4 regions of the Lysinibacillus fusiformis genome follow, and region 1 is predicted to be linked to each of the others. Evidence: riboswitches for the same ligand, from Rfam matches in the RefSeq annotation. Region 1 holds a riboswitch; each other region holds the start of a gene.

Region 1 (5,409 bases):
ATTATGATGCCAGAGATGGATGGATGGCAGGTTTGTCAGGAAATTAGGAAATTTTGGGATGTCCCGATCATTATGCTTACTGCAAAAGGAGAACACGCTGATATTGTAAAAGGCTTAAACCTTGGTGCTGATGACTACATATTAAAGCCTTTTGATGAGGAAGAGTTGTTAGCACGAATACATGCTGTATTAAGAAGATCGAAATCAGAAGAAAAAGTAATTAACTTTGAAGGGCTTTGTTTAGATAGAGAGTCCTTTGAAGTATATTTTCAACATAAGGCAATTCCATTAACACCAAAGGAATTTGCCATGCTTGCCCTATTTTTAGATCATCAAAATAGAGCATTTTCTAGAGAACACCTTATCCATACAGTTTGGGGATATAATGTGACGATTGAAGATCGTACCATTGATTCACATGTGCGTAATTTAAGAGAAAAATTAAGAAAAAGTGGTTTCCCTGCAGATGATTACTTGCAAACTGTTTGGGGCATCGGCTATAAATGGCATAAGTCTGCAAATAGAAAGCCAATGGAGCGAGCTAAAAATAACCTCTACCAGAGTTGAAGGTAGAGGTTATTTCTATTATTTTGGGCTAAGCTCTTCTTCTGTTACCCATTTATGATTTTTTACAGCTTCACCACTTGTAGTGGAAGTATAATCAACCATATATACAGTTGTTTGCACAGCCTCATCAATACGGACAGTCGCATTTTCCATACCTTCCATATGTGCTGCATCCGTTTTTACTTCTGTTCCAGGAGCCAGTGGTGCTTCTTGTGGGTCAATCAATTCTTCATGAATCACCCACTTATGCTTTTCTATACGCTTTCCACCAGATGTGGGCTCATAGGAAATAACATAGGCAGTCGTATTATAGGCACCTACTATTGTTGCTACGGCTCCTTTCATACCGTCCATATGTCCATCTGTAATAATAGCTGTACTCCCCACAGGAAATTTCGGGTTTTCAGCTTTTTTTAAGGTTGCCGGTATTTCGCCAGAACTTGAATGGTTCATCGTAGAATGATCGATTTCTTCAGAAGTATCCACAGAAGTGGATGCAGGCTTTGTTTGATCCTCTGTACAAGCCGATAAACTAATTAGAGCGACTACTGATAATAGTCCGATTGACCATCTTCTATTGAATGTCATGTGATATCCTCCTCACTATTTGCCCTTACTGTAGCAAATAAATGTGCAGAAATGATGGACATGACCTATGAATAAATTTTCCTCTAGTCTGACACGAAAGAAGTGAAGCGATATGTTATTGAATGGGCATGATTCTCAATGTTTTTTGTAATCTATACGCGAAGATACCAGCAAAAATGGCTAAAATAATATCTTTTGGTAGTGGAGGTATCATCCAAAGCCAAGCTAGCTTATAAGAAAAATTCTCTGGCGCACTTGCCCAAAGCTTGTATGCAAAAAACATCCAATTTGTTCCTATCAAATAATTTATAGCCGTTGCTACCAAAGCAGCTACGATAAAGCTTTTCTTTGTCCCGCTTCGTTCCACGATCCATCCTGCAACAAATGCCGCTAAAATAAATGTAATAATAAACCCAAAGGTAGGACTTAAAATTTGACCAATTCCACCACCAAAGCGAGCAAAGACAGGTGCTCCTGCCAATCCCACACACATATAAATTGTACAGGCGAGCGCACCTTTTCTACTACCAAGAATAAGCCCTGCTAAAATCGCAAAAAAGGTTTGAAGCGTAATGGGTACACCACCAACTACCATAAAGGGTGCAAAGGAAGTGATATTAGCACCCACCATCATTAGCGTTGAAAATAATCCAATATAGGTAATGTCGACAGTTCTTAATTTATGATGACTATGTTGTGTAACAGTTGCCATGATTTCACCTCGTTTTAAAAGTTATTACAGCTAGTGTAAAAAACGAAAGCATTTGTGTCAACCTAATTATTAAAATTAGTTAACTCAAATGTTAGATGCATTTCCATGTAGACTAACTATCTATAAAAATGTATGATAGAATCGTCACAATTTTATAACTTCAAATACTATTGGTGTGATATTTTTGAATGTCACTTAAAAGGGAAGTCGGTGGAAGTCCGATGCTGTCCCGCAACTGTAACGAGGAATCCTATAATATTATTTGCCACTGTGTAAGAATGGGAAGGCAATTATAGGATGTTGAATCGAAGCCAGGAGACCTGCCAGTTAGTAATACCTGTAATGCCCACGAGGATGCAAGCAATTACGGACAATAGCTGGATATTTTCTGACTTTGTTTAATCTAGGGTATTTCTATGTGTATTTTCGCATGGAATACCTTTTTTTATTGCTTCATTCATCAATATTCAGTAGGAGTTTAAAACAGATGAATAAAAAATTTATGTTATTTTCCTTCGTACTTTTCATGGTATTAATTGTTTCAATGACATTTGCTGTAATGGTTGGCTCTGTTTCAGTTACACCATTATATGTATGGAAAGTTATTCTTTCTAAAATTCCTTTTATACAAAATGCTATCGAACAAGATTGGAGTCGCTCACAGGAAATCATCATTTGGCAAATAAGAGCACCTCGTGTTTTGCTAGCTGCTATTGTTGGAGCGGGGTTAGCCATTGCGGGGGCAGCGATTCAGGCGCTTGTACGAAATTCTATTGCTGATCCGTATATTCTAGGGATTTCTTCAGGGGCAGCTGTCGGAGCTACTTCTGTAATTATTTTAGGAGCCTTTTCATTTTTAGGGATTTACGCTCTGTCAGTATCCGCATTTCTTGGATCATTACTTGCCATTGCACTTGTTTTTTTCTTATCACGTGTTGGTGGACGTGTCTCTATTTTCCGCTTGCTATTGGCAGGTATGGCTGTGTCCTTTATCTTAACGGCTATCTCTAACTTTATTTTAATGATGTCAAAGCAAGAAGGGGCTTTAAAGGCTGTTATGTTTTGGATGCTAGGTAGTTTAGCTGGAGCTAAATGGAATAATATTGTGATTCCAGCTTTCGTATTCTTCGTTGTATTTGGGCTACTGTGGCTACACTATCGCAATTTAAATTTATTATTACTGGGGGAAGAGGCGGCAGTGACATTAGGCGTGAATCTTCAACAATTTCGTATCCAGCTAATATTACTCGTTTCTCTGTTAACAGGTGTGCTTGTCGCAGTTAGTGGTTCTATTGGATTTGTGGGATTAATTATTCCCCATATTGTGCGATTAATTGTGGGCTCAAACTATAAATATGTAATACCTATTAGTGCTTTAATAGGTGGAATATTCTTAGTATGGGCAGATGCCTTTGCTCGAATCATCATCGCTCCTCAGGAAATGCCAATTGGTATTATTACAGCTTTTTGTGGAGGACCATTTTTCATTTGGCTACTCCGTCGTAACAACTATTCTTTCGGTGAAGGAGATTAATTTCCATGACATTAGAAGCGAAACAAGTATCATTCTCCATTTACGATCAGCGTATACTACATGATGTAAGTATTCAAATAAAAGAAAAGCAATTTGTTGGATTAATTGGCCCTAATGGAAGCGGAAAATCAACATTGTTAAAAAATATGTATCGTCTCCTAAAACCTGAAAGCGGTACGGTATTATTAAATGAGCAGGATATTTTAAAGCAAACAAGTAAAGCAATTGCGAAAAATTTGGCCGTTGTTAGCCAAGAAACACCCGTTTTATTTGATTTCACTGTGCATGATTTAGTCAGTATGGGGAGAACGCCACATAAAAAGCTATTAGAGCTTGATCAAGAGCAAGATTTCCAAATTGTTAAAGATGCTCTTAGACAAACGGGTATATCTCATTTAGAGAAACGAAGCTTTAGCTCTCTTTCAGGAGGCGAGAAAAAGCGCGTAATGGTTGCACGAGCACTCGCTCAACAAGCACAGGTACTAATATTAGATGAGCCGACGAATCATTTAGATATTCAACATCAACTTCAACTCATGGATTTAATTCAGACCTTACACTTAACCGTAGTGGCAGCTTTGCATGACTTGAATATCGCTGCTATGTACTGCGATCAAATTTACGTTTTACAGCAAGGGCGGATCGTTTGTCATGGTACACCAGAGGAAGTGCTGACGCCAGCGTTGTTGCAAGATGTATTTGGTGTTTTTGCCGATATTCAAACACATTCACTGACAGGTAAGCCTTATCTCACATATGTCCCTGACCAATTTGCGAAGAAGGTCAGCCAAGTTTAGGAAAGCAAGATCTTCTATTTAAATACACATAACATCCTTTATAGGGAGTGACTGTATGCAAATAGCCTTTACGAAAATGCATGGTATTGGCAACAGCTATATCTATCTTGATCTTTTTCAATATGATTACAAGGAAGATATCTTTTTTGAATTGGCTCAGAAAATGGCCAATGTTCATACAGGTATTGGCTCAGATGGATTAATTATTATCCAACCATCCAAAATTGCTGACTGTTGTATGCGTATTTTTAATAAAGATGGCTCTGAGGGGACAAATTGCGGTAATGGTCTTCGCTGTGTTGCTAAGTATATCTTTGACCGTCATATTATGCGAAAAGAGCTAATTACGATTGAAACGAAATCCGGAATTATGCTGGCACAGGTAGTGGTTCAAAACAATAGTGTGATAGAAGTGATTGTCGATATGGGCAAACCTCTCTTATTGCGCAAAGACATTCCGATGCTAGGAAACCCAAATGAACATGTCATTAATGAGGTATTTTTGTTACCCCAACATTCTCTTTTGGTAACAGCGTTGTTTTTGGGGAATCCAAATGCCGTCATTTTTGTGAATGCTATAGAACAGGCACCACTAAAAACATTAGGGGGGATTATAGCAAATGATGTGAGATTTCCTCATCATAGCAATGTTGAATTCGTAGAGGTCGTTCATGCGAAAGCATTAAAATGCCGAGTTTGGGAGCGAGGTTCAGGTATAACAGAGGCATGTGGGACAGGTGCTTGTGCAGCGGTAGTGGCTGCTATATTAAATGGTTTTTGTCAGAAGGAAGAAGAGATAGTAGTCCAACTTAGTGGCGGTGACTTAGTCATACGATGGGCCGAAAATGACCATATCTGGATGCGTGGTCCAGCAGAGTTTATTGCGGATGGAATCTACGAATTTTTATCTTAATTACGTCAATACTTCTTCGCCATACCATATTAAATAAAATGAATACAGGAAGCCTCCGATTTAAGAGTGGCGTCCTGTATTGTAGAGCCATTAAGATACTGCTTTTAAGCCTGCTACACCTATGGTAATTGCTATGATACTGATAATACGTGATAGATTTTTAGATTCACCAAAGAAAATGATATTTACGAGTACAGCTCCAACAGTACCAATTCCTACCCAAACAACATAGGCAATACTTAACTGCAAATAGTTGAAGGATGCATATAAAAGGGCAAAGGACACACCAAAACCACCA
Region 2 (5,409 bases), 1.8 Mb from region 1:
TGGTAGATTTTGATCTTCTAGCTGTACAGCAGCAACCCCTGCCTCTACCATTTCACGCGCTGTACGGGCAACGTTTAGTACACCGCCGAAGCCAGTATCGATATCCACGAGCATTGGTAAATTCGTAGCACGAATAATATCGTTCGCTCGCTGCGCCACTTCATTGGAATAAATCATTCCTAAATCAGGTAAGCCTCTGCTGGCCGTGTAGGCAGCTCCAGAAAGATACAATGCCTCAAAGCCAACTTTTTTAGCCATTAAACCTGCCATTGCATCATGAGCGCCTGGTATTTGCAAAATCGTTGAACGATTAATGAGCGCTTGAAATTGCTCAGCCAGTTGTTTTTGTGTTATCGCTTCATTTACAATCCACGCCATCTATAAAAACCCCCTAATAATCAATGATGCCTCGCCATAAGTACGTCCAGAATCGCCTAGAAAGTTAAACAAATAAATTAACAAATTCATGGACGGCACTATTTTCAAGAAGCTCTTGTTTAGCACAAATCTCATTAATTTTACGTAATTGTTTTTGTGAATAATGGGTACTGATGTTTTGCTGGAATTTATCAATGATTTGAGGGAATGCTTCCTCACGACGGAAACGGTGTCCTAAAGGATATTCACACTCAATAAGCTCAGATGATGTGCCGTCGTTGTAATAAACTTGAACAGCATTGGCAATCGAACGTTTTTCAGGATCTAGGTAATCGATTGTATATTGAGCGTTTTCCACAACCACCATTTTATTTCTTAACTCATCGATACGAGGATCTGCTGCCACATCATCTTCATAGTGATCTGCAATAATATCACCAAAGATAAGTCCGATAGCTGTAATATACTGAAGGCAGTGATCGCGATCAGCTGGATTAAGAAGAGGCCCTTCTTTATCAATAATTCGTATTGCTGATTCATGTGTCGTAATTTGAATGCGTTCAATGTCCTGTAAACGATTTTTCACTTCATGGTGTAAATGAACGGCACATTCAGCAGCTGTTTGTGCATGGAATTCAGCTGGATAAGAAACCTTGAATAGTACATTTTCCATCACATAAGATGTCAGTGGTCTAGCAAGCTTTAATTCTTGTTTATTAAAGAGAACGTCTTGGAATCCCCAGCCTGGTGCAGATAAGGCCGTTGCGTAGCCCATTTCGCCTTTCACAGCCATCATCGCTATTTGCACTGCTCTACTTGTTGCATCACCAGCAGCCCATGATTTTCTAGAACCTGTATTCGGTGCATGGCGATATGTTCGTAGGCTTGAATTATCAATCCAGGCATTGGACAATGCATTGACAATTTCCTGATGCGTGCCTCCTAATGCCTTTGTCACAACAGCTGTTGTTGCAATTTTGACAAACAGAACATGATCTAGCCCAACACGATTTAAGCTATTTTCTAGTGCTAAAATACCTTGTATTTCATGTGCTTGAATCATCATTTCTAAAACATCTTTCACTTTAAGAGGCGCCTTACCCTCTGCCACACGCACGCGACTTAAATAATCTGCCACAGCTAATATGCCACCTAAATTATCAGATGGATGCCCCCATTCAGCCGCAAGCCAAGTATCGTTGTAATCTAACCAACGAATCATACACCCGATATTAAAAGCGCCTTTTACTGGATCAAGAACATAGGAAGTTCCAGGAACACGTGTACCATTAGGAACGACTGTGCCTGGTACTACTGGACCAAGAAGCTTCGTGCATTCAGGATATTGTAAGGCCAAAATGCCACAGCCTAAAGTATCCAATAGAACATAGCGTGCCGTTTCGTACGCCTCTTCACTTGTAATCTTTGTATTTAGTACATAATCCGCAATATCTGTAAGTAATTGATCTGTCTTCGTTATGTCATTTGTTTTAATCATCTATATCTTCCTTTCAAGGCTTAAGTTTGATATACTAGTATGCTGATGGGCATTGGTCAGAATGCCCATTAGCTTTATGGCGAGTTGTTAAAACTTGATTATACCGACAATTCTTCAAGGTTATGACGCTCGCCAATATAATTGACACGAGGTCTAAATAATCGATTATTGTCATGCTGCTCAATTACATGGGCACATAAGCCAATTGTTCGTGAGCCAAAGAAGATTGGCGTATAGATTTCAATCGGCAAACCAAGCATGTAGTACACGGGTGCTGCATAATAATCTAAATTTGGATACAACCCTTTCTCCTGTACCATCACTTTTTCACCAGCTTCACACATGTGATATAAGCGATCATCCCCTTGCTCTAAACATAATTTGTGCAAGGCTTCTTTCATAATTTGCGCTCTTGGGTCCATCTTTTTCATATAGACACGGTGGCCAAAGCCCATAATCTTTTCTTTATTTTGTAGCTTGTTTTTCAACAATGCTTCAAAGCCTTCTACTGTTTTGGCTTCAAGAAGCATGTACATGACTGCCTCGTTAGCTCCTCCATGTAAATTCCCTTTCAATGATGCGACAGCTCCCGTTAAAGCGCCATACAAATCAGATTGTGTAGAAGCAATGACACCACGAGCTGCAAATGTCGAATTTGGCATCTCATGCTCACTATATAAAACGAGTGACTGATCAAAAATTTCTTCTTCTAACGCAGTTGGCTTTCTGCCCGTAATCATGTAATAAAAATTGGCACTATAGGAAAGTTGACTATCCGGCTCGACAACCTCTTGTCCATTTAATACACGATAGCTATTTGCTACGATGTTGGGCATACCACCTAAAAGTCTATATGCTCGCGATAAATTCATTTCAGTCGAACGATCATTGATGTGCTGATCAAAGCCTGCTAAAACGGAAATTCCTGTTCTAAGCCCATCCATCGCATGTGTTTCAGTGGGCAATAGCTTAAAAATTTGAAATAGCTCTTGTGGAACCTGATAATGAGCTTTCAATTTGTCCTGTAGATCAGCCTGTTGCTCGGTAGTTGGTATTTCTCCATGCAGCAATAAGTAAACAATATCTAAATACGAATATCGCTGAGATAATTCAATCAAGTCATAGCCTCGAATAACTATTTGACTTCCTACAGTGTCTAAAAAAGATAACTTTGTTTCAGCGGCAATGATTCCATCAAGACCTGGTGAATAATTTAACTCCATTTAATGACAGCCCCTTTGTTTAATTATTCTTGTAAGCGTTACCATTCAAACACGACAGAACAACAAAAAAACAACTCCTATCCCTTTCTAGAAGTTGTTAATCTACAAAAGCATGACAGACCAAAAAAACAGTGAATTTACATGAATTCACAATCATGCAGTAGCTAACACCTCCCTATCCTCGTAGGTCAATTGATGCTTTTTTTCGTGGCAGGTCTCCTGACTTATGATCAACGCTCTCATAACACCTTCCCATTTTGACAAACAAAACAGTGGCTTTGTTTTCGAGCTCCTAAATACAGTTGCGGGACAGTGTTGGACTCTCACCAACTTCCCTTTTAATCAAATAGAATCAACTCCCATTTGAACCACCAAAATTTAGCATATTCAATTTGTCTTTTTACCTTAACATAGAGTTTTCAAAACAATCAATATAGGTAAAATTCAGAAAAGACTGATTATAAAAAGCTATTTTTCATCTTTGATGAACTATTCTGCGTTTTTTAGCAATATTTTGTACAAAAAAAAGATTGTGCATCTATCCCAATACATCCAATTTTAAGCATTACAAGGAAAATAGAGGTTTTTAAAGGAAGAAAGGCGAATCGTTTCTTATGATCTATAGGAGGGACCAATATGGGATATATTTCAGAGTTAAGGAAACACATCGGTAGTAGACCAATTATCAGTATTGGGGCGACCATTCTTGTGGTTAACGATGACAAGCAAATTCTCTTTCAACATCGATCAGATACGTTGGATTGGGGATTACCTGGCGGTGCATTGGAACTAAACGAAACGTTAGAGGAAGCTGCTGCTCGTGAGCTTCATGAAGAAACAGGACTTGTAGCGAATGAATTTGACTTGGTGGGTGTTTTTTCAGGGCCAGATTATTATTTCCAATATCCAAATGGGGATGAAGTCTATACAGTTATTCATCTTTATATTGCGAAAAATGTAAGGGGTATATTGGAGATAAAGGATGATGAGAGCTTGAAACTTACCTATTTCAGTAAAAATGAGCTACCAGATCAACTTGAGAAAAGAACGAAACTGCTATTAAACAATCTGGAAGATACATTGTGGGATTTCGATAGTTCTTTTGCAAAGGATATTCTTTAAATAACAAAGAGCATGCTTTTTATTCAAACATGCTCTAATCATTCTTTGTTGGGTATTATAGTCTAACCTTAACCTCAGTCCCGTCCTGAGCTTTGACATCGACTAGCACGAGCCCTTTATAATTTTGTAGTTCCTTGATAATCGGCTTGAGCATTTCTTTGTCGATGAGCGGAAAGGTAAAGTCTATTTTCTTTCGATCGAAGTATGCCTTTGTCCACTTATTGACTTGTTGCTGAATCCATTTGGAAGTTAAAATGGAGAGGACAATGGTTAGCACAGCATAGGGAACAGGGAAGGTAAAGCGAACGTCTTTTGCTTTCACTTTTACATGCATCATTCGTCGCCTCTATTCAATGAAGACTGCAACGGTATCTCCGTTTGCCGATTTTATATCTACAATTTGTCCATCTAGTTCATTTTCGATCGCTTCAAGAAGAAGATTGATGTCGATATCTTTCACGTATTTTTCCGATTGTGGAATACTCGCTGCGATGCTGTGTCCAGCCATGAGTACGGCTTTGACAAGTTTAATCGGCAAATTCACCGTGACATTATCATTTTCGGTGGATACAACACGGACCTTTAATGTTTTATCTAAATACTTTGTTTTTTCCACAAATTTGTTTCCTGATTCTTCTTTCTGTTGTAACACTTGAATCAGCTCTGAACCTTTATCCGCATCAATTTTCCCCTCTTGAATCATGGTTAACACTTTTGTAATTTCCTCTTTCATGGTCTATTCCTCCCTATTCGCCTTTTAAAAGCTTTATGGCTTCATCCGTTGTGATTTCGCCATTTTCCAACATGCTTACAATTTTTTTCTCGTCTACTTCATTTTTCTTCTTTTGAGCATAGCCAAGGGATGAAATAATGTCGTTTAGCTTGCCACGAACTGTTGGATACGAAACCCCCAGTTCCTTTTCAACCTCTTTAATGTTTCCTCGACAAGTTAAAAATACTTCCACAAAATGAAGCTGATCCTTTGATAAAGATGCGAGCTTAGATAATTCAAATTCATTTTCAATCGTCGTGTGACAATGAGAACACTGTAACTTGGTAATTTTCAAAGTTTTACTGCAGACAGGGCAATTTGTGATTACTTGATAAGCCATAGTGAACTCCTTCCTTTAAGTTAAGTTGATTATATAACAAAGAATTTAAAGAAGTAAATAATAAAAATTAATTATT
Region 3 (5,409 bases), 1.2 Mb from region 1:
TGCACCTGTTGCTTATTTATTAACGGCTCAGATGCCAAGATTACAATCGGCTGATTTGTCTTCAATGAAATGGTGGGTGTATGGTGGGGCACCATTATCCCAAAATGAAGTTCATTTCATTCAGCAGGCATTCCGAACAAATAATTTAACTTGTGTATATGGATTAACAGAGGCTGGACCAAGTGGTTCATTATTATTTGGCAAGGAGCATGAAACAAAGGCTGGAAGTATAGGGCAGCGGGCGCCGCTTGGTACAGAGTTGCGTATTGTGAATGACAACGGAGAAGATGTAAATGTAGGCGAAGTAGGGGAAATTGTTTTGTTAGGTGAGGGCAATATGCTTGGCTACTATAAGGATGAAGTAGCAACGAATGCCGCCTTCATTGACGGTTGGTTAAAAACAGGAGATTTAGCTCGTAGGGATGAAGATGGTTTTATTTGGATTGTTGATCGTAAAAAGGATGTCATTATTTCGGGTGGTGTCAACATTTATCCGAAAGAAATTGAAGATTGCTTATTAGGCTTTGAAGGGATATTCGAGGTTGCTGTGATTGGTGTACCCCATCCACAATGGGGGGAAACTGTAAAGGCAGTATATTCCGCTAAACAAGACATTGATGAGGAAGCGCTGAAAGCTTATTTAGAGGAACATCTGGCAAAGTTTAAAATACCACGTATTTTCGAAAAAGTGGAAGCGCTACCACGCAATGCATCAGGTAAAATATTAAAACAATCTTTGAAGGGGCAAGAGGTGAGATAGCATGAAAGTATTACAACAAGAAGAAATGCGTACTACGAACTTTTTTACAGAGGATGAAACGCTTCAAAAAATATTAGAAATGATGTTAGATAAAGAGTTTTTGTCCTATGCCCATCGAGAGTTAACAGATTTTGGAGAGCTATGTGCAGGTGATATTGATGTGAGGGCAAAGCATACAGATCGGCAGGGGGAGCCTCGCCTTCAAAGGTATGATGCCTATGGTGAAGAGATATCAGAGGTTTGGGTCAATGATGGCTATAAGAAAACGATTGAAGAGACATATAATACGGGTATTGTCGGCTATGTGCACAAGGATATTCCACAGCTAGGTCACAAGGGGAATTATGTTTATAGCTTTGCGCAAGGTTACTTATTGTCTCATGCAGAGCCTGGTTTTTATTGTCCCGTGACATTGACGATGGCTACTGCCTACCTATTAGATCATTATGCGGATGAAGAGGTGAAGCAGCGTTTCTTACCTCATGTTTGTGCAACAGGTGACACAGAGTTATATGAAGGTGCGACATTTTTAACAGAACGTCAAGGAGGCTCAGACGTTGGCGCGAATGTTGTGGAGGCGAGAAAGGATGGCGCTGCGTATCGCCTATATGGTGAAAAATACTTCGCATCCAATGCGGGCATGTGTGGAGTAGCGATGGTGTTGGCACGACTAGAAGATGCGCCAGCAGGTTCCAAAGGCTTAACATTGTTTGCAGTTCCTTGGCACAAAGAAGATGGAACAGCCAATCATCTTCGTATTCGCCGACTAAAAGATAAGTTAGGCGTTCGGGCAGTTCCTTCAGGTGAGGTAGAATTTGATGGTGCACTTGCCTATGTTGTAGGGGAGCAAAATAAAGGGATTTATTACATGCTAGAAGCACTAAATCTCTCAAGAATTTGTAATGCAGTAGCTTCAATTGGCATTATGCGTCGTGGCTTTTTAGAGGCAAAACATTACGTAACCAATCGTTATGCATTTGGCAAGCCTTTAACACAATACCCTATGGTTCAGGATACTTTAGGTAAATTTGCGGCTAAGTTGCATGTGGAAGTAGCGACAGTTTTTGATCTTATTCAATTATACGATAAAGTGACGAGTGGACAGGGAACACAGCAAGACCTTATTATGAATCGTTTATATATTGCCATTATGAAAAAGGAAACAGCAGAGCAAGCCGTTCATTATGCTAGTGAGGCAATTGAATTACACGGAGGTAATGGCTATATCGAAGACTTTGTAACGCCCCGCTTATTAAGAGACGCACAAGTGTTGACGGTGTGGGAGGGGACGGCTAATATTTTGGCCTTAGAACTCATTCGGTTAGTAGATAAGTTTCATGCACATGAACTGTTTGTACAGGAGATGGAGGAACGCTTAGAAAAATTAGCTAACAGCTCGTTAGTACAAATCGTTAAAGAACAATTGGCGAATATGGCTGTGAAACTACAAATCTTTAGCGCTTTAGACGCGGCAACGAAATCTTTTGAAGCAAAAGATATGGCGAAAAAAATGGCTCATCTTTATGAAAGTGTCGTAGCAGTAGAATGGGCGCATAAATTTGGTGGGAAATATGAAAAACTAGCGGACGTTTATTTAGAGCAGACGTGGTCATTAAGAGAAATGGGTGCTCAAATGAAAACAGTTCAATATTTTTCTGAAATTGTATAATAGCTTGGGAGTCGTCTTGAATGGAGGCGACTTCTTTCATTTTCATGTATAATGAAATCAACTGAATATTGTAAAGGTTCTTTACTTAAGTAAAGTGAAAAGGGAAATCGGTGTAATTCCGATGCGGTCCCGCCACTGTAAGTGTGAGTTTTTTCAAATGATGCCACTGAAGATTTCGGGAAGGCTTGAAAAATCGCAAGGAGCACAAGCCAGGAGACCTGCCTTTATAACAGACATGACAACCTACGAGGATAGGGTGGTGGATTTTGTATCAGTTTTTTTGGTGCGATTTTGCCCCCCTCATCATTCAAAGATGAGGGGTTTATTTTGATGCAGAATAAAGTGAAATGTCGCACGGATCAACGAAGGAGGATTCACATGAAGAAATTTTGGAAAATAGGATTATCAGCATTTTTAGCAGTAGGCTTGCTAGCTGCTTGTGGACAAGAAGCAAAAGATAACAAGCCAGCTACTGAGCAGCAAACACAGCAAGAAACAGCACAGGATGAAGCAACATTCCCAATGACTATAACAGATGCCCTTGGCAAGGACATTACTCTTGAAGCACCTCCTGAGAAAATTGTTTCACTTATTCCAAGTAACACTGAAATCCTTTTTGGACTTGGTTTAAATGATGAAATAGTTGGTGTTACTGACAACGACGATTATCCACCAGAGGCAACTGAGAAAGATAAGGTTGGCGGAATGGAATACGATATTGAAAAAATTATTGCCTTAAAACCAGATATCGTTTTTTCACACGAATCTAGCATGTCTCTATCAGAAGAGGCTATTGCACAGCTTGAATCAGCAGGTTTGAAAGTGTTTGTAGTAAGAAATGCACAAGACTTTAATGAAACATATACGACAATTGAGCAACTTGGTCGTGCTACAGGGAAATTACCAGAGGCTGAAAAAATTGTTGCTAATATGAAGGCCAAAGTAGAAGAAGTTTTGACTAAAGTCAAGGATGTTGAACCAAAAAAAGTGTTAGTCGAAGCATCGGATGAGCCAGATATTTATACAGCTGGCAATGGCACATTTATGAACGCAATGCTTGAAATGATCAATGCAGAGAATGTAGCTGTAGATGGTGATAATTGGTATAAAATTGATGCAGAACAAATTATCGCGAAAAATCCAGATGTCATTGTGGTGACATATCATTATGTACCAGATATTTTAACGAAAATACCAAAACGTGCGGGCTTTGATACTATTAATGCCGTAAAAAATAATGCGATTGTACAGGTAGATGAAAGTACAACGAGTCGTCAGGGACCACGTTTAGCAGAAGGTCTAGAAGAATTAGCAAAAGCGATCTATCCTGAGGTATTTAAGTGAAAAAAATAGCACTAGCCTATGCACTAACATGCACGCTTCTTCTTATTAGCATCTGGTGTGGCGTAGCGATAGGCTCAGTTCATATTCCATTAGAAGTATTGTGGAATAAGGCGGCTGATGAAACAGCCGCCAATATCTTTTGGAAAATTCGCTTGCCTCGCGTGTTGTTAGCGGGACTAGTGGGGGCATCTCTAGCTATTGCTGGAGCAGCATTCCAAGGTTTATTAAAAAACCCATTAGCAGACCCATACACACTAGGGGTTTCATCAGGGGCTTCTGTTGGTGCTGTTATAACAATCTTTTTTAGTATTTCTATCCCTGTCGTCGGTTTGTATGCTCTACCAACCTTTAGTATGATTGGTGCAATCATCACGATGGTAGTTGTCATGAGCTTTGCTAGACTCGTAGACCGTTCATTGAAAATGGAAACATTGATATTAACAGGTGTTATTTTTAGTTCATTTTTAGGTTCTCTTATTTCATTAATGATTGCTTTATCTGGTGAAGAATTACGTCAGGTAATAGGCTGGTTACTTGGTTCTGTATCGATGCGTGGTTGGCCATATGTCCAAATGATCATTCCATTTGTTATTGTAGGTTCAATTATGCTATGGACGCAAAGACGAGAGCTAAATGTTTTGTTGTATGGTGAAGAGCGAGCAAAACATTTAGGTGTTAATGTGAAGCGTAGTAAATATTTGATATTAGCAGGTGGCTCCATGCTAACCGGAGCAGCTGTAGCGGTTTCTGGCACAATTGGCTTTGTAGGATTAGTGGTGCCGCATATGACAAGGATGATTTGGGGTTCTGATCATCGCCACTTATTACCATTATCTTTTTTCAATGGTGCAACATTACTCATTATTTGCGACTTAGTAGCACGAACAATCATTGTGCCAAGAGAGCTACCAATTGGTGTTATTACGGCATTTATTGGAGCACCTGTTTTCTCCTATATTTTTTATAAGCAGCGAAGAAGCAAGGGGGTACGGGCATGATTGTTGTTGAACATCTATCAGGTGGCTATGAAGATGTACCAATCGTCAAGGATATTAGTTTTACTGTTGAAAAAGGGAAAATTCTTGGCATTCTAGGGCCGAATGGTAGCGGGAAATCCACATTATTAAAAGTAATGAGTGGTATTTTACCAGCTACTGCTGGAACTATTTCGATTGATGGACAAAATATTCTTTCTTATAATGCTCGTGCTTTGGCGCAAAAGATGGCTGTATTACCACAGCTTCATGCAAATGCTTTCTCGAATAGTGTGAGAGAGGCAGTTTCACTAGGGCGCTACCCGCATCAAACAGGCTTTTTCTCAAGTTGGTCTGCACAAGATGAGCAGGCTGTTCAACATGCCATGCTTCAAACAGGTGTAAAGCGATATGAGCATACGCCTATGGAATTTTTATCTGGCGGTGAACAACAAAGAGTGTTTGTAGCACAGGCCTTAGCTCAAACAGCAGAAATTCTATTACTGGATGAGCCAACTAATCATTTAGACATTGCACACCAACGTCAAATTTTAGACATGGTTCGGAAGGAAGCGATGGAATGTGGTTTAACGGTTGTTATGGTACTACACGATATGAATCTAGCCTCGCTTTATTGCGATGAATTGTTACTCATGGAGAGT
Region 4 (5,409 bases), 1.3 Mb from region 1:
GCAAATCTTCCACTTCGGTTTGCGCAACGGCCCATGCTATTTTTTCTTCCATTTTTTCAGTAGACCAGCCGAGGTTCAATGGTCCAAATGCTATATCTTGCTTGACGGTCCCTGAAAAAAGCTGATGATCTGCATTCTGAAAGACAATGCCTACCTGCTGACGTAGAACTTTTAAAGCTTTTCGACTATATTCCAGTCCGTTGCCTTCGAATAAAATCGTCCCAGCTGTAGGTTTCAAAATACCATTAAGATGCTGAAACAAAGTCGATTTTCCTGCGCCATTATGCCCGAGTATGGCGATTTTTTTCCCTTTTGGAATGTCTAATGTAATATCTGACAACGCTTTCGTACCATCTGCATAGGCATATGATAATTGGTTGAGTTCAAAATAAAATGCTGTCATGTGAAATACCCTCCATATACGATGAGGACTAGTAATATTGCTGCCATACCTAGCCAATTTTTCTTGCTATAGGAGCCCACCTCTTGCCAGTAGACGGCCTCGCCACCACGTGATTGCATGGCATTGTTGAGCTCCCGACTACGTTGAAACATTTCCACAAATAATGCCACAATGAGCATGGAGACAGAGCGTAGCCATTGCAACGGTGAATGGTAGCCGAGACGCGCTTGCTGGGCTAGATGGATATTTTGCATACTTTCTAAAAACATAAAAATAAAACGATAGGTTAGTTCAACGAGTTCAACCAATAAAGAGGGGAGTCGCCATTGTCGTAGCACATAACATATTCCTTGTACAGAAGTGGTTAGAATTAAAAAGTATAAACAACTAATACTGCCCAGAACGACAAAGAACAGCTGCTGCGCTAATAGCACACTTGCGTTCCCAATGAAAACAGTCCAATTCGTCCATGTATAAGACCAAATATGGGCAGGTAGTGCATTGGTTGACGGTGTAATGGAAAGTAAAATAGATACGAGACTTGTGAATAAGAAAAATCCAGGTAGCAATAATAACTTGGCATAGTATGTAAGCGGAATTTTTGCACCTAAAATGATAAAAGCACTCATTACAAAAAATGTAATGAGTGAAAGTCGTTCATCTCTCATGATGAGCGTTATGAGAAGTATTCCAAGTGAAAATATCATTTTTTCTAGCGGATGAACAGACGCTAGCTTATTAAGATAGGCATACTTATCAATGAGTAACATAATGGTTAACCTTCTTTATGTTTGCCACGCATATAGCCGATGAAGTAGCCAATAAAGCCAGCTCCAATAGCTGCCTGTAGCACGAATAATAAGCTTTCGATTTCACCGCTTGGTGGCTCCCATAGGCTTTCGAACCATGGTTCATATTCCGCATTGATTTCACCAATGGCTGCTTCTGCCTCTCCATCAGCACCACCAAATTCAGCACCTTTTTGTATGAACAATGGAATGATGGCTAACAACACAACAATTGCTAATAGCAATAAATTTTTTTTCATCTGTTAATGTGCCTCCTTTGTTGAGAAAACACGTAAAGTTTTTAATTCGCTAATATTGTATTTTTTCAAGAAATTCATCACAATGACCGTTAAAATCCCTTCACTCACCGCTAAAGGAATTTGAGTTAAGGCAAAAATACCTGCAAACTTTGTAAAGGATGCCATAAAGCCTCCAACTTCTGAAGGGAAGGCTAGTGCTAGTTGTACAGAAGTCACAACATATGTACCTAAATCACCAAGCATAGCTGCGAAAAATACGGCTAGTGAAAATGACAAACCTACTTTTTGTGCTCCTTTAAAGACAAAGTAAGCAATAAAAGGACCTACAATAGCCATCGAAAAGGCGTTCGCCCCTAAAGTCGTGATTCCTCCATGTGCTAATAATAAAGATTGGAATAATAAAACGATTGTTCCAATTACACTCATGGCTAGAGGGCCAAAGAGAACTGTCCCAAGTCCAACACCAGTTGGGTGAGAGCAGCTACCTGTAACAGAAGGGATTTTTAAGGCAGATAGCACAAAAGCAAAGGCTCCTGAAAGCCCTAAAAGCATCTTTGTTTCAGGATTTTCATCAATTGTTTTGCGAATAGAGCGCAATCCTAGAACTATAAAAGGAATAGAGATGACCCACCAAAAAATCGCCCATTCGATTGGCAAAAAACCTTCCATGATATGCATCGCAAAGGCACGTTTTGGCACAATTAAAAAGGCCAATAAAAAATAACTAAGTTTCCACCATGAAAATTTCAAAAAGCTTTCCTCCTAACTAATTAATAGATTTTTAGAATGTAGCGTGCGTAAATAAAAAAGCACTTCTCCGTTGGTGGAAAAGTGCATAGCTAAAAAAGCAAATAACATTCTCATCTGCTAAGCCGCACACCTATCCTCGTAGGCTGAAACGATCACCTATTTTTCGGCAGGTCTCCTGGCTCTAGTTCAATACTTTATAGGTCTTCCCATCCGTTGGACAGTGACATATTCTATAAAGCTCCCTATTACAGTGGCGGGACCGCGCCGGACTCAAACCGGCTTCCCTTTTAAGCAAAATGCCAAGCATTTTACACCGAAAAACATTCAATTGTGAGATTTCACGACAAAGTGTAACATGATTTTCCATAAATATGCTATACCTTTTTATAAAATTTTTTTAATTAAAGGTCAACAGCGAATATTCTGATAATATTCATTGTGCTAATGATGGATATTGTATAAATTTTATACCCCAGTTCACTTCAAAATTGATAAATTTGTCATAAATTTTTAAAGAAATATTGAAATTTTAAAATAATAAGATATGATTAAGACAGTTTTCTATTTAAAATACTAATAAAAATTTCATATAAAACGTCAATAAGTGCTCGAATAGCTCGAGATAATAGGGAAATTGGTGAAAATCCAATACAGCCCCCGCTACTGTAATAGCTGATGAAATCGCAAAGCCACTGGTGCAAGCTTGGGAAGGTGCGACTGTAAAATGAAGCTTAAGTCAGGAAACCTGCTTATTTGATTGTGCATGCAAACTTTTCGGAGGGAGAAGTTGAAGCGGAAGCGAGTACCTTTATTTCATGCTATTCGTTTTTATTTGGCTTCTACAAAACCTTTACTCTTCGTTTAGAGTAAAGGTTTTTCTTTTTCCAGAAAGCAAATGAGGGGAGACAGAAGATGACAACATGGAATTTAGAGGGGATGAAAACACATCTCTTTATTTGCAATGGCAGTAGTTGCATGAATAAGGATGGTGAGGAAATTACCTTAGCCATTCGAGATGAAATACAGCGACAAGCACTCGATCAAGAAATACATACGACAAGAACGCGCTGTAATGGACGATGCAAGGATGCCTGTGTGGTAATCGCCTACCCTCAAGGGAATTGGTATCGTGTGCCATCAACAGAGCATGCTAGGACACTAGTACAAGATTTACATCATGAATCCTTATACAACGAACATGTCTTTACACTTCGTGAAGGTACATTACAGCGTACTGCTCAAACAACAGCCATTAAAGGGATCGAAAAGGTGAAAGAGGGGTAACAACATGGCGCAAAAAGGAAAAATTTTCGTAGTAGGCTTTGGACCTGGAGATTTTAAGCATATTACGACACGTGCAGTAGAAGCTTTACAACAAAGTGATATGATTATAGGCTACAAAACCTATGTAGAGCTGATTCAAGATTTAGTTAGTGCGAAATCGATTGTTAGCACAGGCATGACAGAAGAGGTGTCCCGTGCGCAGGAAGCCGTTCGCCAAGCAGAGGCAGGGAGCATTGTCTCGGTGATTTCGAGTGGTGATGCAGGCGTTTATGGCATGGCGGGATTAGTGTATGAGGTGTTAATCGAGCTAGGCTGGACAGAAGCAACAGGAATTGAAGTAGAAATTGTTCCTGGTATTTCTGCGATTAATTCATGTGCGAGCATACTTGGTGCACCCATTATGCATGATGCTTGTACAATCAGTTTAAGTGACCATCTAACACCTTGGAATTTGATTGCAAAGCGTGTCGAGGCAGCTGCGATGGCAGATTTTGTCATCGCATTATACAATCCTAAAAGTGGTCGCCGTACAAGACAAATTGTCGAAGCTCAGCGAATTCTCTTAGAATATCGTTCGCCAGACACACCAGTAGGGCTTGTGAAAAGTGCGTATCGAGAACGTCAAGAAGTGACCATGACAACGCTAGCAGAAATGCTAGAACATGATATTGGTATGCTGACAACTGTCATTATCGGGAATTCATCAACATTTTTCTATGACAATAAGATGATTACGCCACGCGGTTACCAACGTAAATATACCCTTGGGGAAGAAAAACAACCATTACGTCCACATCAACGTTTGCGTGAAGAAAATGAACCTTGGGCAATGAATCAAGAGACAGGAACAGCAAGAAATGACTTTACAGCTGATCCTAATGCAGGGCGTTTTAATAAACCCAGTATAGCCGCTACGCCAAAGCCGAAAAAAACAGCACTTGAAATGGCTACAGCGGCACTCGCAATGGTGAAAGGGACAAACGCAGTCAACGTAACACCGAAGCTTGTACAGCAAAAAATAGAATCTATTTTTGAATTAGCAGTGAGCCCAGGTGTGGCCAATAAGTTTTTTACTCCTCAGCAAATGCTGACGTTAGCAGAGGTCGTTGGGGAAGAGGGGACGATGGAATATACACCAGATCATCAAATCCATTTGAAAATACCAACGACTGCCCCTGAACAGATCACAGAGAAATTGCAGGAAGTAGGCTTTTTATTAGCACCGATTGGTGATGTGCTATCTCTAAAAGCTTGTGATTTTTGCTATGGTGAAAAGGCTGATTCGATACCATACGCCGAAGAAATACAAGAAAAACTTGGTGGCATGTCTTTACCGAAAACATTAAATATTGGCTTTAATGGCTGTGGTATGGCCTGTTATCGAGCTGTATTTGATGATATTGGCATCGTCTACCGTAAAAGTAAATTTGATGTCTTTATTGGAGCGAAGCCAGTTGGTCGTACGGCTCACGCAGCACAGCCTGTTGTAGAAGGGTTGGAGCCTGATCAGCTGATTCCACTCATTACAGATATTATTGAAGAATACCAAGCAAATGCTCATCCAAATGAACGCTTGTTTAAATATTTTAAACGTGTGAAAAAGATACTGCATTTTACGTATCAAGATATGTCTTCCAAAATAAAAGTAGAGCCAGCTCCGTGCGGCGACTAGTAAGGGGTAAAGAGATGAAAGCTATTTTATTTGTCGGCCATGGGAGCCGTTTAGCAGCAGGAAATGATGAGGTTCGTACATTTATCGAACAAATGACACCGCGTATTGACGAACAATTTTTAGTGGAAACTTGTTTCCTTGAATTTGCTTCACCTAACATCGAAGAAGGTATTACAAACTGTGTGAAAAAGGGAGCTACAGAGGTTCATGTGATTCCAATCATTTTACTTCATGCAGGCCATTCAAAACTGC

What was found. A riboswitch is a leader RNA that binds a small molecule or an ion and turns the genes downstream of it on or off. The one in region 1 is predicted to bind cobalamin.
Region 2: linked by a shared signal. The riboswitch ahead of mmgD (citrate synthase) and the one ahead of JTI58_RS05765 (FecCD family ABC transporter permease) in region 1 are both predicted to bind cobalamin.
Region 3: linked by a shared signal. The riboswitch ahead of JTI58_RS11710 (ABC transporter substrate-binding protein) and the one ahead of JTI58_RS05765 (FecCD family ABC transporter permease) in region 1 are both predicted to bind cobalamin.
Region 4: linked by a shared signal. The riboswitch ahead of JTI58_RS23930 ((2Fe-2S) ferredoxin domain-containing protein) and the one ahead of JTI58_RS05765 (FecCD family ABC transporter permease) in region 1 are both predicted to bind cobalamin.

The regions. Positions count from the first base shown of each region.
Region 1 covers NZ_CP070490.1:1,149,609-1,155,017, reverse strand. The annotation lists gene JTI58_RS05780 (response regulator transcription factor) at 1-567, shown strand, start outside; gene JTI58_RS05775 (YdhK family protein) at 586-1,155, opposite strand; gene JTI58_RS05770 (biotin transporter BioY) at 1,271-1,867, opposite strand; cobalamin riboswitch at 2,022-2,209, shown strand; gene JTI58_RS05765 (FecCD family ABC transporter permease) at 2,355-3,401, shown strand; gene JTI58_RS05760 (heme ABC transporter ATP-binding protein) at 3,407-4,198, shown strand; gene dapF (diaminopimelate epimerase) at 4,254-5,111, shown strand; gene JTI58_RS05750 (DMT family transporter) at 5,202-5,409, opposite strand, start outside.
Region 2 covers NZ_CP070490.1:4,319,897-4,325,305, reverse strand. The annotation lists gene prpB (methylisocitrate lyase) at 1-378, opposite strand, end outside; gene prpD (2-methylcitrate dehydratase) at 443-1,876, opposite strand; gene mmgD (citrate synthase) at 1,975-3,099, opposite strand; cobalamin riboswitch at 3,292-3,487, opposite strand; gene JTI58_RS21225 (NUDIX hydrolase) at 3,736-4,221, shown strand; gene JTI58_RS21220 (hypothetical protein) at 4,277-4,558, opposite strand; gene JTI58_RS21215 (SHOCT-like domain-containing protein) at 4,568-4,954, opposite strand; gene JTI58_RS21210 (DUF2089 domain-containing protein) at 4,968-5,333, opposite strand.
Region 3 covers NZ_CP070490.1:2,379,934-2,385,342, forward strand. The annotation lists gene JTI58_RS11700 (class I adenylate-forming enzyme family protein) at 1-760, shown strand, start outside; gene JTI58_RS11705 (acyl-CoA dehydrogenase family protein) at 762-2,429, shown strand; cobalamin riboswitch at 2,487-2,669, shown strand; gene JTI58_RS11710 (ABC transporter substrate-binding protein) at 2,808-3,773, shown strand; gene JTI58_RS11715 (FecCD family ABC transporter permease) at 3,770-4,771, shown strand; gene JTI58_RS11720 (adenosylcobinamide amidohydrolase) at 4,768-5,409, shown strand, end outside.
Region 4 covers NZ_CP070490.1:4,829,216-4,834,624, reverse strand. The annotation lists gene JTI58_RS23950 (energy-coupling factor ABC transporter ATP-binding protein) at 1-403, opposite strand, end outside; gene cbiQ (cobalt ECF transporter T component CbiQ) at 400-1,173, opposite strand; gene JTI58_RS23940 (energy-coupling factor ABC transporter substrate-binding protein) at 1,179-1,451, opposite strand; gene JTI58_RS23935 (energy-coupling factor ABC transporter permease) at 1,455-2,201, opposite strand; cobalamin riboswitch at 2,350-2,534, opposite strand; cobalamin riboswitch at 2,787-2,968, shown strand; gene JTI58_RS23930 ((2Fe-2S) ferredoxin domain-containing protein) at 3,114-3,485, shown strand; gene cobJ (precorrin-3B C(17)-methyltransferase) at 3,490-5,157, shown strand; gene JTI58_RS23920 (sirohydrochlorin chelatase) at 5,172-5,409, shown strand, end outside.